Regions from separate parts of the Tumebacillus sp. BK434 genome, predicted to be linked through region 1. Evidence: riboswitches for the same ligand, from Rfam matches in the RefSeq annotation. Region 1 holds a riboswitch; each other region holds the start of a gene.

Region 1 (4,651 bases):
ACGACCAGGGCCGGACGCTTGCCGATGTCGCGGAGAATCTTCTGGAACCCTTCGTTGTCGAGCGAGACGGGCGCCACGTCACTGTAGTGCTTGATGCGGTAACAGCGCTGGCAGACCGGATATTCGCGTTCGATCACCGAATTCAGCGGGGCATAGCCCGGCTTTTCTTTTTCCTCGGTCTGGATGGCGATGCCGCAGCCGGTACAAGTCAAATCAAATTCAGACATTCGTTGTTCACTCCCAAGGAATCATTCCGCGGCGGCGCAAGATCGAAAACGCAACGCGTTCCATCGCGCGCAGCACTTTGGTGCCGATCCATTCTTTGTCGGCCACAGGCATGACGAGGATCGTATACATGTTCATGCGATTGCCGCCGAGCACGTCGGTAAACAGCTGGTCGCCAATGACGACCGTCTCTTCGCGCTTGGTGCCGAGCACTTCCAAAGCGCGCAGAAACGGCGCGCGCTTCGGTTTGCGGGCGCGGCCGATGAACGGGATGTTTAACGGCTTCGAGAACTTCTCGACGCGGTGGTCTTTGTTGTTCGAGACGACGCAGACTTTGATCCCGCGGGTATCGCGGACATGATCGAGCCATTCGATCAGCTTCGGCGTCGCGTCCGGCTCATCCCAGCGCACCAGCGTGTTGTCAAGGTCGGTGATGATGCCTTTGACCCCGCGCTGCTGCAGTTCATCCAGGTCAATGTGAAAAACCGACTCTACATAGAGATCGGGAATCAGTTGTTTTAACATTCTTGTTTTCACCTCAAAAGGGAATCCCGTTGTAGTAGCATTCCATCCACCTGTAGAGAATATCACAGAAGAGAAGATTCTGCCAATAAATCGGCCAAACGCGAAAAAGCCTCTGCTCCCGGCTCGAGGGAAGGACAGAGGCTTTTTCGTTTGTTGCTATACTGTTGTATTGTTTCTATTAGACAAAAGAACAAAGAAATCCTTTTCGACACGAATGGTAATTTTTTACCGAATTATCTCAGATTGGAAATGTGTTTGGTTAGCCAATTGACGGTTTCTTCCAACATTCCCAGCGTGATGAAATGGTTGAGCTTGGCAGACGTTAGTACTTTGTAGTCTAATAAAAACAAAAAGAAGCGGCCGTCGACAGGACGCCCGCTTCGGAACTCTAGAGTTAGGTATTAGATGTAGGAACGGGCTCCAAGATAACGTGCGCCCCAGTAGCCGCCGTTCAGCGAATCGACTTTGACGCCGTCCGAAGAGGTAGCGGAAACGAATTGGCCGTTGCCGATGTAGATGCCGACATGAGTTGCGCCCGGGCCGTAGGTGGAGAAGAAGACGAGATCGCCCGGTTCCGGAGCTGCTGTGGCGGAACCGCCTGCATACATGTCTGCGGCGATGCGCGGAGCTTGCACGCCATATTGCGCCAACACGTAGGTGACATAGCCGGAGCAGTCAAAGCCGCTCGGCGTGTTGCCCGCCCATTGGTACGGAACACCGACATATTTCATCGCCGTGTCGACCACTTTCGGGGTGGCTGGGCGAAGCTTGGCTGCTTTCGCTTCGATCAGCGGACCGGTGGTCGCGCCGACTTTGCCGTTTTGTTCAAGGCCGTTGGCCGCTTGGAACTTCTTGACCGCCGTCGCGGTGATTTCACCGTAGTAGCCGGTGTTCTCCGGATAGCTGAAGAACCCGAGCAGACGCAGGTCCTGCTGAAGTTTCGTGACGTCAGCGCCGGTGGAGCCGACCTGCAGCATCTGCGGTCCGTACGGAGCAGGCGCTGCCAGCGCGTCCGTTACCGCCAGCGGAGACATGGTGACGAATGTTGCCAGCAACAGAGTTTGCACAAAACGCTTCATATGATATGTAGACCTCCCGTAAGGCCTCCGAGGTTAGTTGACGGGTTCGGGTCGAGAGCAACCCTCCGCCCGCAGGCGGTTCACCCCAAAAATCTAAAATCTCCCCCGTACTGAAAATGTTTCAGATTCGGCCAATTTCTCAACATGGACAAGTCTACCATACAAATTGTCAGATTTCAATCAAATCACTAGATTTAAGCCTGCTCGGTGGTCAGCTAAAAAGCCCATCCGTTACCGGATAGGCTGTTCGCATGTGTCATAGAGCAGTCGACCGATCTGCCCCATCAGTCCATGCGCGTCTTTGCGCTCGATGATGTTTTTGCTAAACACGGAGACGGCAAACGTATTGCGCGGGAAATAGAGCAGCCCCATGTCGTGGTCGGTGCCGTTCACCCAGCCGGTCTTGTGCGCGCACTCCCAGAGTGGCAGAACGCCGACCGGGCCGTCCTGGGTCGGGAGCAGGCTCGGCAGGCCTTCGTTGTATTTTTGCTGTTTCATGATCTTGACCATCTCGGCACAGGCACGCCAGGAGACAACTTTGCCGTCGGCGATCAGCTTCAGCAGATGGGTCATGTCGCGCGGCGTGATCTTGTTGTAGTTTTCAATCTTGGCCGGGATGACGGAGATCTTGTTGTAAAAACCGCTCCCGGTCAGTCCCCATTCGGCCATCGCGTCTTGAATCGCCTGCGTGCCGATGCGGTCGATCAGGATGTTGGTCGCCGTGTTGTCGCTGTCGATGATCATCAGCATCGTGTAGTCGTAGATCGACAGCTCGAGGCCCGGGCTGAGATTTTGCAGCAGCCCGGAGCCGGTGACCATGTCTTCGGCGCGCAAGGCGATCTTTTCCTCAAAGCGCAGGTTGCCTTTGAACGCCTGATCGAACACCGCTGCCATGATCGGGACTTTGATGATGCTTGCGGCGTAAAACCATTCGTCAGGCTGATAGGTAAACTCGCTTTGCGATTCCAGATGGTAGATGGAGATCCCATACGTTCCGCGCGCTGCTTCGATCATTCGCTGCAAGGCGGGGGTCAGTGCTGCCAGCATGAACGACACTCCTCTCAAACTCTCTTACCTGTCTTGTTCTGCGGGTCGCGGCGTTCTTCCTGCACGCACATACTCGCTAATATCTTAACAAAACTCTGGAGATGCTAGATTCGATCGTTTATACTGGAACAAAGTGGAGGTGTATATCCATGGACGTATCCAGTGTGCAACAGGCGGTCAATCTCTGGGCGCTCAAACAGGCGATGGCGCTGGGCCAGTCCCAAGCTGCCGCGCCCGCTCAGCTGCAGATCGTCAACCAGTTGGCTGCGCTCGACCCGACACGCGGGCAGGCGATCGATATCCGGATCTAGCCCTTCCAGCAGAAAAGCCTGCCGCTCCTCTTGAGCGGCAGGCTTTTTCTGTGTTTACCCGTTCGGCAGGTCGTCACCCGGCTGGAGCAGCGGCGGGTTGATCTGCACGGTGTTCGGGTATTTCAAGCCCGCACCGGTGTTCAGCAGGAGCACTTTGTCGTTCTCGTTCAGCCAGTCTTGCGCTTTCAGCTGCTCGACGGCCGCATACAACGAGGCGCCTTCCGGACAGATGAACGCGCCGTCGAGGCTGGCCAGCGTCTGTTGCGCACGCAATGTATCTTCGTCGTCGATGGCGATCGCACAGCCATCCGTGTTGTAGACCGCTTCGAGGACGAGGAAGTCGCCGAGCGCTTTCGGCACGTTGACGCCAAAGGCGATCGTATCGGAGTCCGGCCAGAACTCCGACTCGCGTTTGCCTTCCTGCCAGGCTTTGACGATCGGTGCGCAGCCGCTCGCCTGCACGGAGACGAGGCGCGGCATTTTCTCGCCGATCCAGCCCATCGCCTGAAGTTCCTGCAGCGCTTTGTAGATGGCGATCAGGCCGACGCCGCCGCCTGTCGGGTAGAGGATCACGTCCGGCACCTCCCAGTTGAACTGCTCGGCGATCTCGTAGCCCATCGTCTTTTTGCCTTCAATGCGGTACGGCTCTTTCAGCGTCGACGCGTCAAACCAGCCGTTTTCGCCGACCGCTTTGCCGACGATTTTGCCGGCATCGGAGATCACGCCGTTGACGAGGTAGAGGTCTGCCCCGGAGACGGCCGTCTCGTTGCGGGTGATCTTGGGCGCATTTTCCGGCATCACGATGTAAGACTGGATGCCGGCGCGGGCCGCGTACAGCGCCCATGCGCCACCGGCGTTCCCGTTGGTCGGCATGGCCAACGTCTTCACGCCAACTTCTTTGGCTTTTGAGACGCCGACCGCCGCGCCGCGGGCTTTGAACGTGGCGGTCGGCAGAATGCCTTCATCTTTGATGTACAAGTTCGGCACGCCCGCTTTCGTCCCGGCGCGGGGAGCGGTGTAGATCGGCGTCATCCCTTCACCGAAGGAGACGATGTTTCGCTCGTCGCGCACCGGGAGCAGCTCTTTGTAGCGCCACAAGCTGGCCGGACGGGTAAGCAGGTCTTCTTTTTTCAGCATTTTGGCTGCCGCTTGCAGGTCGTAGCGGACGAGCAGTGGTGCGGCACACTCCCGGCAGAGCTGCTGGAGCTTGTCCGCATCATGGACGGTGCCGCATTTGGAACATTCCAGATGGGTCATCAAGCTGTTCGTGGTCATCGTTCAATCCCCCTTGTTTATCTCTTTATTCTAAAACAAGAAAACCCAGTAGGATATACTGGATTTTCTTGTTTTTTTATTTTCTTCGCGTGCGCTCACGGCGCTTGATGATCATCTCTTCCGCTACGATTTTCTCGGCGGCGTCGACCGCCTGTGCGAGTTCGGCGATGGTGGTTTTTTCAAAGAGGT
Region 2 (4,651 bases), on a different contig from region 1:
CCGCTTCGGCCTCGGGCTCTTCATCGGTGGGATCATGCCGACCGCAAACGCGCTGGTCGGGCGTCTGGCGCCGAAAGAGCACCGGGGGAAGGTCTACGGGTTCTCCGCGTCGGCGATGCTCTTAGGCTCCTTTGCAGGGCCGCTCTTGGGCGGCTTGGGCTCGGCCTACTTCGGCATTCGGGTGATGCTTGGGCTGACTTGTGTGCTCTACCTGCTGAACATGATCTGGGTGCGGATGAAAGTGATCGAGCCGGAGGGGCGGGCAGGGTGACTTTTCCTTGGCCAGCGGTTACAATATAGCCAAAGATGACCATAGGAAGGATGATCACCAATGGAACTGAACCTGACCGGACGCGATAAACACAGCACGCCAGATGAGCTGCAGAACCTGTCCGCTGTGATGATTCACGGCGACGAGATCTTCGTCGACCAAGGGGCGATCCACGGCAAGAGCCGCCTGGAGCGGGGCATCGACTTCCGGGCGGCACGCTCGGCGGAGGATGTGCCGAACGGGGAGAAGGTCGCTGTGGTCTGGGTGACCTTGAAAACGTACGAAAAGGGACGCGGCTTCAGCGGTATCGCGTCGGCAGAACTTGTGATCGACTTCGCACACGGCATCGGCTACAAGGCGATGGGCCCACTGGTCAACCAGATGGACCGCGCGGTGAAAGGCCGTGTGGACGTGTCGAACCTGACCGCCGAACAGAAGGCGAAACTGGCTGCTTTCCTGCAGCAGCTGCGAGCCGACCTTTGGGAAAACACCCCGGAGGAAGTCAAGGCGGAACTTGCCTAAAACAACCTTGCAAAACCCACCTTTTTGGTGGGTTTTTTACGTGCGAAAAAGACCACACTACACGGTGAAACCTAACAGCATACTTATCCAAAAAATTTGTTTCTCATACAGAAGAAGAGTGCTATAATTGCATTCGTTATGTTTTCGTTATGCTCTTGATGAAAGGAATTGAACGCGATGCAAAACCTTACTCCTCTGTTCACGAAGCTCGTCGAGCACGCGAGCCGGAACCCGATTCAGTTCCACATTCCCGCACACAAAAAAGGCTTTGGTATGCCGAGCGAATTCAGCGAGTTCATTGGCCCGAACGCTTTGTCCATAGATTTGATCAACATCGCACCCTTGGACGATCTGCATTCACCGAAAGGCATCATCAAAGAAGCCCAGGAGTTGGCCGCGCAGGCGTATGGCGCCGACCACACGTTCTTCTCGGTGCAGGGCACGTCCGGCGCGATCATGACGATGATCATGTCGGTCGTAGGTCCTGGCGAGAAGATCCTCGTGCCGCGCAACGCGCATAAATCGATCATGGCGGCGATCATCCTCTCCGGCGCGCATCCGGTGTTCATGCACCCGGAAGTGGACGCTGAGATCGGCATCATGCACGGCATCTCGGTCGATACGGTCCGTGTCACGCTTGACGCACACCCGGATGCAAAAGGCGTGCTGCTGATCAACCCGACCTACTTCGGCGTCTCCTGCGACCTGAAATCGATCGTCGAACTGAGCCATGAGCGCGGCGTGCCTGTCATCGTCGACGAAGCGCACGGCGTCCTGTTCTCCTTCCACGAAGACCTGCCGCTCTCCGCGATGCAGGCCGGCGCGGACATGGCGGCGACCTCCGTGCACAAGCTCGGCGGCTCGATGACGCAAAGCTCGGTGCTCAACGTCCGTGAAGGATTCGTCTCTCCGGCGCACGTGCAGGCGGTGCTCTCGATGCTGCACACCACGTCGACGTCCTACCTGCTCCTGGCGTCGCTTGACGTCGCTCGCAAGAACCTTGCGGTCTACGGGCACGAGCTGATCGAAAAAGTGCTCCGTCTCGCTCGAAATGCCCGCCGCACGATCAATGAAGAGATCCCGGGCATGTACTGCTTCGGCGACGAGATCCTGAAAACGTCGGCCACCTTCGCCCACGACCCGCTGAAGCTGAACATCTCCGTCAAGGAGCTCGGCTTGACCGGCTGGGAAGTGGAGAAGATCCTCCGCACCGATTTCAACATCGAGGTGGAAATGTCCGACCTGTACAACATCCTCTGCATCGTCACCTTCGGCGACACCGACGAAACGATCGCCTCGCTGATCCACGCGCTGCGCGAGATCTCGAAACGATTCGGCGTGCAGGAGAAAAAAGACCTGCCGCAGGTGCACATCCCGTCGATGCCGCTGCTCGCCGTTTCGCCGCGCGACGCTTTCTATAATAAACAGACCGAAGTCGTGCCACTGACAGAAGCGGCCGGCCGGATCATGGCCGAGTCGGTGATGGTCTACCCGCCGGGCATCCCGATCATCATGCCGGGCGAAGTGATCACGCAGGACAACATCGAGTACATCATGGAAAACGTCAAAGCGGGACTCCCCGTGCAAGGCCCGGATGACCCGAACATCGAGTTCATCAAAGTGTTGAAATAGATCACAGACAGACCTTGCAGTCAAGCAAAAAGTCCTCTTCTTCGGAAGGGGACTTTTTTCCATTCGCCGACTGCGGCACGACGCGATCCCTGTACCCGCGCCGGATGCGGGCGGCTCGCGGAGATTCTTCCAGTCCATTTCCAGTTATCGACTAGTGAAACGGAGGCCTGATCTGCGTTATTCTAGCACTCGACCACATGACAAGCCTAATCCTCAAATCTGATGAGGAACGGAGGAACCATATCTGGGGTGAACTCGCGCAGCAGGCGAGCGGGTATCCTTCACCCGAACCCGTCAGCTAACTCCGGCGGCTTTTAGAAGGAGAGTGCTAGAAAATGAAAAAATTCAACCTGAAAAAATGGGCTTTTGCAACAATTGTTGCAGCAAGCGTTCTGACCGTATCGCAAGTCAACGTCGAGGCAGCAGGTCTCACCGATGCGATCATCGTGCAACCGGGCCAGACTTTGTCCCAGCTGGCAGCCAGCTACGGCACGACCGCACAAGCGTGGAAGACGGCCAACCATCTGGCGTCCGACACGATCTACGCGGGCCAAAAGCTGCACATCGTCTTCCCGTACAAAGTGATCACAGGCGACCAGTTGGCATACCTCGCCAACAAGTACGACACCACCGCTGCAGAGATTAAAAACCTCAACGGCATGGACTCGGATCGGCTGATCGCAGGCAACACCATCCTGATCCCGTCCGGCACCAACGGCTTCTACAAAGCGGTAACTCCGGCTACAGCAGCTCCGGCGCAAGCTCCGCAAGCGAAAGCGCCGCAGACCGAAGAAAAGTCGGCCGACCGCCAGGCGCTGCAACCGGTGAAACAGCCGGTCGTACCGACCCGCGTAGCGCCGACTCCGGCACCAGCTCCGGTGGAAAAACCGGCACCGGCGCCGAAGCCGGCCGTCCCGACTGTCGCCGGCATGGCGTACACCAAGACGCTGAACATGGACGCGACCGCATACGGCCCGGGCAACATCATGTGGCAATGGGGCGGCCAGACTTTCACCGGCACCAAAGTGCGTGAAGGCGTGATCGCAGTGGACCCGAAAGTGGTTCCGCTCGGCTCCAAAGTCTACGTGACCGGCTACAACTCCCCGCTGCTTCCGGCGGGCGGCTTCGTGGCGACTGCCGAGGACACCGGCGGCGCGATCAAGGGCAACCGCATCGACATCTACATCGACGGTACCCAGGCGCAGCTTCGCCAGTTCGGCAAGCAAGACGTTAAAATCTATATCCTCAAGTAGATCCAAGCAGCAGTGCCAAGAACCATCTGCCTTTCATCGGCAGGTGGTTTTTTTGTATTTCAAATTGGAAACGCTGGAAAGAAGAGAAAAGAGGTGAACGTGTGTGGATGTGTTTCGCGTGCTGCAGGTGGTACGCCCGATGCAGGGCGGCATGCGCCGGCATGTGCTGGATCTGATCCATGGTTTGCAGGAAGTCGGGCTCGCCGTGACGGTCGCCTGCCCGTCGGAGCTGTGCGGGGAACAGGTACTGCAATCGGTGCCTTGCTTGCCTGTGGAGATCGTCGACAGCGTCTCCCCGATGAAAGATATGCTCGCCGTGCGCCAGCTGGGCAAACTGCTTCGCGAGCAGCCGTTCGATCTCGTGCACCTGCACGGGGCGAAAGCAGGTCTCGTCGGCCGCCTCGCCCTGCGCAGCCTGCCGACGCCGCCGCCCTGCGTCTATACCGTACATAATCAAGTCTTGCCGCGCGGCGGGCTGGTCAAGCGCGTGCTGAACACGCTGGAGCGCAGGCTCGCTCCCGAGACCGACCGCGTGATCACCGTCTCGCGCCGCCTGGAGCAGGATGTGGTGGCGCGCCATGGCATCCCGCCTTGGAGGGCGGTGACGATCCACAACGGGGTCGAGCAGGCGGCGATGCTGCCGCGCGAGCACGCCCGGCAGGTGCTGGGCTGTGAGGACAGCGACCGCCTTGTCATCGGTTCGATCGGGCGCATGGTGGCGGAAAAAGGGTTCTCGACGCTGCTCGAAGCGTTTACGATTCTGCTCGCCCGCGGCGTCGATGCGGAGCTGGTGCTGATCGGCGACGGCCCGCTCCTGTCCGACTACCAGCATCAGGCCGGCAAGATCGGCCCGGCGCGGGTGCGCTTCTTAGGCGAGGTCCCGCAGGCGCGCCGGCTGCTCTCCGGGCTCGACATCGTCGTCCAGCCTTCGCACGCCGAAGGGCTCGGCCTCGTGCCGATCGAGGCGATGCTC
Region 3 (4,651 bases), on a different contig from region 1:
TGGCCGGGTGATCAATCTGTTCTGTATGATTGCGGTCATCGTGGTCACCATGATGGCGTATGAGACGATCCGCGAAGGTATCCATCTCCTGCAACACCCGGCCAGCGTGACCACGATCACCTGGGATGTGATCGCGCTGAGTGCGGCCATTCTCGTGGACGGATTCGTACTGATTAAGGCGATGCAGGAGATTGTGCGCGAGGCGCGAGTGGAGGCAAAAGGATTTGGGATCATTTCCGCTTCGTTTCGCAATGCCAAGCATGCAGCTCCGCCGACCCGTCTTGTTTTCTACGAAGATCTTGTGGCCACGCTCGGGGCAGCGCTTGCGCTGACGGCAGTTCTCGTTACCCGCTTCACAGACAACAAGCTCTTTGACGGATCGGTGACGATCATGATCGGCGTGATGATGCTTTTCGTGGCGTTCAAGATCGGGTATGACAATATGGTGGGACTGATCGGGGTCGCAGCGCCTCGTGAGGTGGAAGAGCGCGTGGCTGCCATCATTTTCTCCGATCCCGACGTGACCGACATCAACAAGATGCGCATTGTGCAGGAAGGGCGCACCTACCACGTGGAAGCTTATATCGAGCTGCGGCCGGGCCTGACGCTCGCAGATGCTGACGACATCAAGTACCGCGTCCGCGATCTGATCTTGGCAGATCCGAACGTCTCCGATGTGACGATGGGCATCTTGGAGGACGATGGCGTGAAAAACTGGGTTCCTCAGGAAATGTAACCATCTAGAAATCGGGAGGTTCATATGGACAATCGCGAGACGTTGTTGCACGAACTGCAGCTGATCGAGGAGTGGGAACAGGACCAAAAAGACCTGTGGTTCTGGGAAAAGCTCGGCCGACTGCCCTTCATGCTGCTGGATAAAGTAACGCCGAAATTTTTGCAGGAGAAAGCAGGGCAAGCGGTCGACGAGCTGGTCTCGTATGTGGAGACGGGCGGCAAGTACATGGCCGATGAGCAAGCGGTCTTCAAACGGATCGCAGCGGTGACCCACCACCCGGTCGCTTCGTTGGACGAGGTGCGCGCCTTGCCGATCACGCTGATGAAGCAGAGTGCGCTCGACCTGCGCAAGTCTCGCCAGAACTTCGCGACCGCGCAGGGCGCAGTCGCCGGATTGGGCGGCGTGTTCACGCTGGCGATCGACATTCCTTTTTTGCTCGGGATGTCGCTGAAGACGATCCAGGATGTCGGCATGTGTTACGGCTACGACCCGCTGGAGAAGTCGGAGCGCGTGTTTATCATCAAATGCCTGCAATTCACCTCCTCGGATATCGTGGGGAAAAAGGCGATTCTGGAGGAGTTGTCCTCGATGCACCTCCCGGAGCGCAACCGCCAGATGTTCTCGCAGCTGCAAGGGTGGCGGGAAGTGCTGCTGATGCAGACGGAGAACTTTGGCTGGAAGAAACTGTTCCAGCTGGTCCCGGTGGCGGGCATTCTGTTCGGGGCCTACCTCAATCGAAAGACGATCGATGAGGTGGCGGAAACGGCGTTGATGCTGTATGGCAAACGCCGGATCATGGAACGCTTGGAGCGGTAATCGAGGATTCGCATTGTACAAGGGCTGCCTTTCCAAGCGGAAGGGCAGCCCTTTTTGTGATGGCACGAAATCATGAGTAAATATCCGATTGGCTGAGGGAGAGGGTGCTAACTTGCATTCTTGTGCATTTTTTATTCTTAGCAGTCCAAAACGTCGCCAAAAACGCTCGTGCATCTTCAAGCAAATGGGAGTAAGATGAATACAACAAATGAATCACTGCCTAATCTTGGGAATACCAAGAGCGGAGGAACCAATCTTTTGGGGTTAATCTCGCGAGTTTGCGAGAGGGATGAGGACATTTTTCTTCCTTGCCATCCTACCCGTCAGCTAACTTCGTCGGCTAAGCAGGGAAGGTCAGAGACCTTCTAGTTGGAATGGTCTTTTTGTTATGCAGAAAGGCTTTCGAACTAGCGGTTTCGTCCAGCAAGTCTCTTGGGTAGACAACATGCAGGCGCCGCCGCAACGGCTCCGGCATGACGTAGACCGATGTAGACTTTGACCTTCAATCATTTGATGAGGTTAAAGTTAGGGCATCGGTCTTTTTTGCGTGGACCGACCCGAGAAAGCGGGGATTGCAACATGGCGCAGAACGCCAAAAGCAAACAGGAGTCGGACATCAGCGAGGCCTATATCAAATTTCAGCGTGAGATCTTAGGCCGTGGCCCGCAGGAGACAAAAACGTACATTTTGAATGACATGGTGATCATCCGGCTCAAAGGTGTGCTCACCCACGAGGAGAAGCACCTGGCGAAAACGGACCGAGGGAGGCGTCTGGTCAAAGAGATGCGCCAGACCCTCCGCGAAAATTACAGCGCGGAGCTGGAGGAGATCATCTCCCGCATCACCGGCTGCACGGTGCTGGGCTCGCACAGCGACATCTCGACCAAGCTCGGCGAGCGGGTCGAAATCTTTATTCTGGACCGTGATCTTGAAAAGCAACTGCGCGAAAAACAAGACTAATGCCAACCGCACAGGTTGATGGAATACAAGGGGTCCTGTCTGGATACAGGAAGCCGGGTATCGCATACGCCTGCGGGTTCTGGAGGAACTTCGGTGCTCTTCTGCATGAAGAGCAGCACGGAAGTTGTTCGGGAATCCGCAGGCGTTTTGTTTTTCCCAGGAGACGAGGAGGAGAACAACATGTTGGATCTGTTGATGATCGGTGGCGTGCTGGTGCTGACCGGGATGATGCTTTGGCTGGTGCGCTTTGCGGATGGCGTCGTGCAGGAAGGGAGTGAGCGGACATGAGCGGTCTCACCCTGATCTCGATCGCCGTCACCGTGCTGCTCGCGGTGCTGTTCGCCAAGCCGGCCGGACTGTATCTGGCGGCGGCGCTGGATGACCGCTCGCAGCGCTTGAACCGTTTTTACGGACCTTTGGAAAAGGTGTTGTTTCGGTTGGGCGGTGTGCAGCAGCAAGCGCAGTCTTGGCAGAAGTATGCCTGTTCGATGGTGCTGGTCAATGCGGTGATGCTGCTGCTCGTCTATCTGGTCTTCCGCTTCCAAGGCGTGCTGCCGCTCAATCCGGCGGGCATTCCCTCGATGGAGCCTACGCTGGCGATGCATACGGCGATCTCGTTTATGACCAATACCAATCTGCAACATTACAGCGGGGAAACCGGGCTGTCCGCGTTCTCCCAATTGATCGGTATCACCTTCCTGATGTTCACCGCGCCGGCGACGGCGCTGGCGGCAGCGTTCGCGTTCATCCGCGGATTGAGCGGGCGACCGTTCGGCAACTTTTATGTCGATCTGGTGCGCAGCATCACGCGCGTGCTGCTGCCGCTCTCCCTGGCGGCCGCGTTGCTCTTCGTGGCTTCGGGCGTGCCGCAGATGCTGGAGGCGAGCGTTGCGGCGAAGACGCTGGAAGGCGCCGGGCAGACCCTCGCCGTCGGACCGGTCGGGTCGTTTGTGGCGATCAAGGAACTGGGCAATAACGGTGGCGGCTATTTCGGCGTCAACTCGGCACACCCGTTTGAGAATCCGAACGGCTTCACCAATTTCCTGCAAATGTTGCTGATGCTGCTCCTGCCGACCGCGCTGCCGTTCGCCTACGGGCAAATGGTCGGGAATCGGAAGCAGGGGCGGGTGCTGTTCGTCTCGATGCTGATGATGTTCGTGCTGCTGCTCGGCGTTGCGCTGACCTCCGAAGCTGCGGGCAATCCGGCGCTGAGCGCTCTGGGCATCGATCAATCGCATGGCAGCATGGAAGGCAAGGAAGTTCGATTTGGCACCGGACTCTCGGCGCTGTATGCAGTGGTCACCACCGCGTCCGAAACGGGCGCGGTCAACACGATGCATGACACGCTGACGCCGGGCGGCGGGATGAGCGCGCTGCTCAACATGCTGTTCAACACGGTGTTTGGCGGTGTTGGCGCCGGGTTCATGAACGTTCTGCTGTATGCGATGATCGCTGTTTTCCTCTCCGGGCTGATGGTGGGAAGAACGCCCGAATTCCTCGGCAAGAAGCTGGAAGGCAAGGAGATGAAACTGATTGCGATCACCTTGCTGATCCAGCCGTTCCTGATCCTCGCGCCGACCGCCTTGGCGCTGGCTACCTCGCTGGGAACGGATGCGATCTCCCAACCGGGCTATCACGGTCTGACACAAGTCCTGTATGAGTACACGTCATCGGCGGCTAACAACGGGTCGGGATATGAAGGGCTGGGCGACGCCACTGTTTTCTGGAACCTCTCTACAGGCATCGTCATGTACCTGGGGCGCTATGTCTCGTGCATCGCGTTGCTGGCGGTCGCCGCTTCCCTCGCGGCCAAGCGGACCGTACCGGAGACGGGCGGCACGTTTCGCACCGACAACATGCTGTTTGCGGGCGTGTGGCTCGGCACGATCCTGATCGTCGGCGCGCTGACCTATTTACCGGCACTGGTCTTAGGGCCGATTGCTGAATCTCTGACGCTATAGGGGGACACGTCCATGAATCGCATATCGATAGAGAGCACATCCAAAGAACACACTTCCAAAGATCGAAAATCAAAAGACCGCACCTCCATGATCAGCGGCGACATCGTCAAGCAGGCGAGCCGCTCCGCTTTGCTGAAATTCGATCCGCGCGTGATGGTGCGCAACCCGATCATGTTTT

What was found. Region 1 has a riboswitch for cyclic di-AMP ahead of EV586_RS12630 (C40 family peptidase). Riboswitches for the same ligand answer to the same signal wherever they lie in the genome.
Region 2: linked by a shared signal. The riboswitch ahead of EV586_RS08510 (LysM peptidoglycan-binding domain-containing protein) and the one ahead of EV586_RS12630 (C40 family peptidase) in region 1 are both predicted to bind cyclic di-AMP.
Region 3: linked by a shared signal. The riboswitch ahead of EV586_RS07335 (Na-translocating system protein MpsC family protein) and the one ahead of EV586_RS12630 (C40 family peptidase) in region 1 are both predicted to bind cyclic di-AMP.

The regions. Positions count from the first base shown of each region.
Region 1 covers NZ_SLXS01000004.1:284,199-288,849, reverse strand. Annotated here, with positions in the region: gene yqeH (ribosome biogenesis GTPase YqeH) at 1-227, opposite strand, end outside; gene EV586_RS12635 (YqeG family HAD IIIA-type phosphatase) at 235-750, opposite strand; gene EV586_RS12630 (C40 family peptidase) at 1,152-1,829, opposite strand; cyclic di-AMP (ydaO/yuaA leader) riboswitch at 1,838-1,972, opposite strand; gene EV586_RS12625 (serine hydrolase) at 2,061-2,876, opposite strand; gene EV586_RS21150 (hypothetical protein) at 3,026-3,187, shown strand; gene EV586_RS12620 (threonine synthase) at 3,242-4,462, opposite strand; gene EV586_RS12615 (non-ribosomal peptide synthetase/type I polyketide synthase) at 4,539-4,651, opposite strand, start outside.
Region 2 covers NZ_SLXS01000003.1:66,012-70,662, reverse strand. Annotated here, with positions in the region: gene EV586_RS08525 (MFS transporter) at 1-271, shown strand, start outside; gene EV586_RS08520 (YwhD family protein) at 332-793, shown strand; gene EV586_RS08515 (aminotransferase class I/II-fold pyridoxal phosphate-dependent enzyme) at 971-2,425, shown strand; cyclic di-AMP (ydaO/yuaA leader) riboswitch at 2,619-2,753, shown strand; gene EV586_RS08510 (LysM peptidoglycan-binding domain-containing protein) at 2,761-3,678, shown strand; gene EV586_RS08505 (glycosyltransferase family 4 protein) at 3,782-4,651, shown strand, end outside.
Region 3 covers NZ_SLXS01000002.1:681,311-685,961, forward strand. Annotated here, with positions in the region: gene EV586_RS07325 (cation diffusion facilitator family transporter) at 1-736, shown strand, start outside; gene EV586_RS07330 (EcsC family protein) at 761-1,552, shown strand; cyclic di-AMP (ydaO/yuaA leader) riboswitch at 1,760-1,909, shown strand; gene EV586_RS07335 (Na-translocating system protein MpsC family protein) at 2,132-2,512, shown strand; gene kdpA (potassium-transporting ATPase subunit KdpA) at 2,797-4,473, shown strand; gene kdpB (potassium-transporting ATPase subunit KdpB) at 4,561-4,651, shown strand, end outside.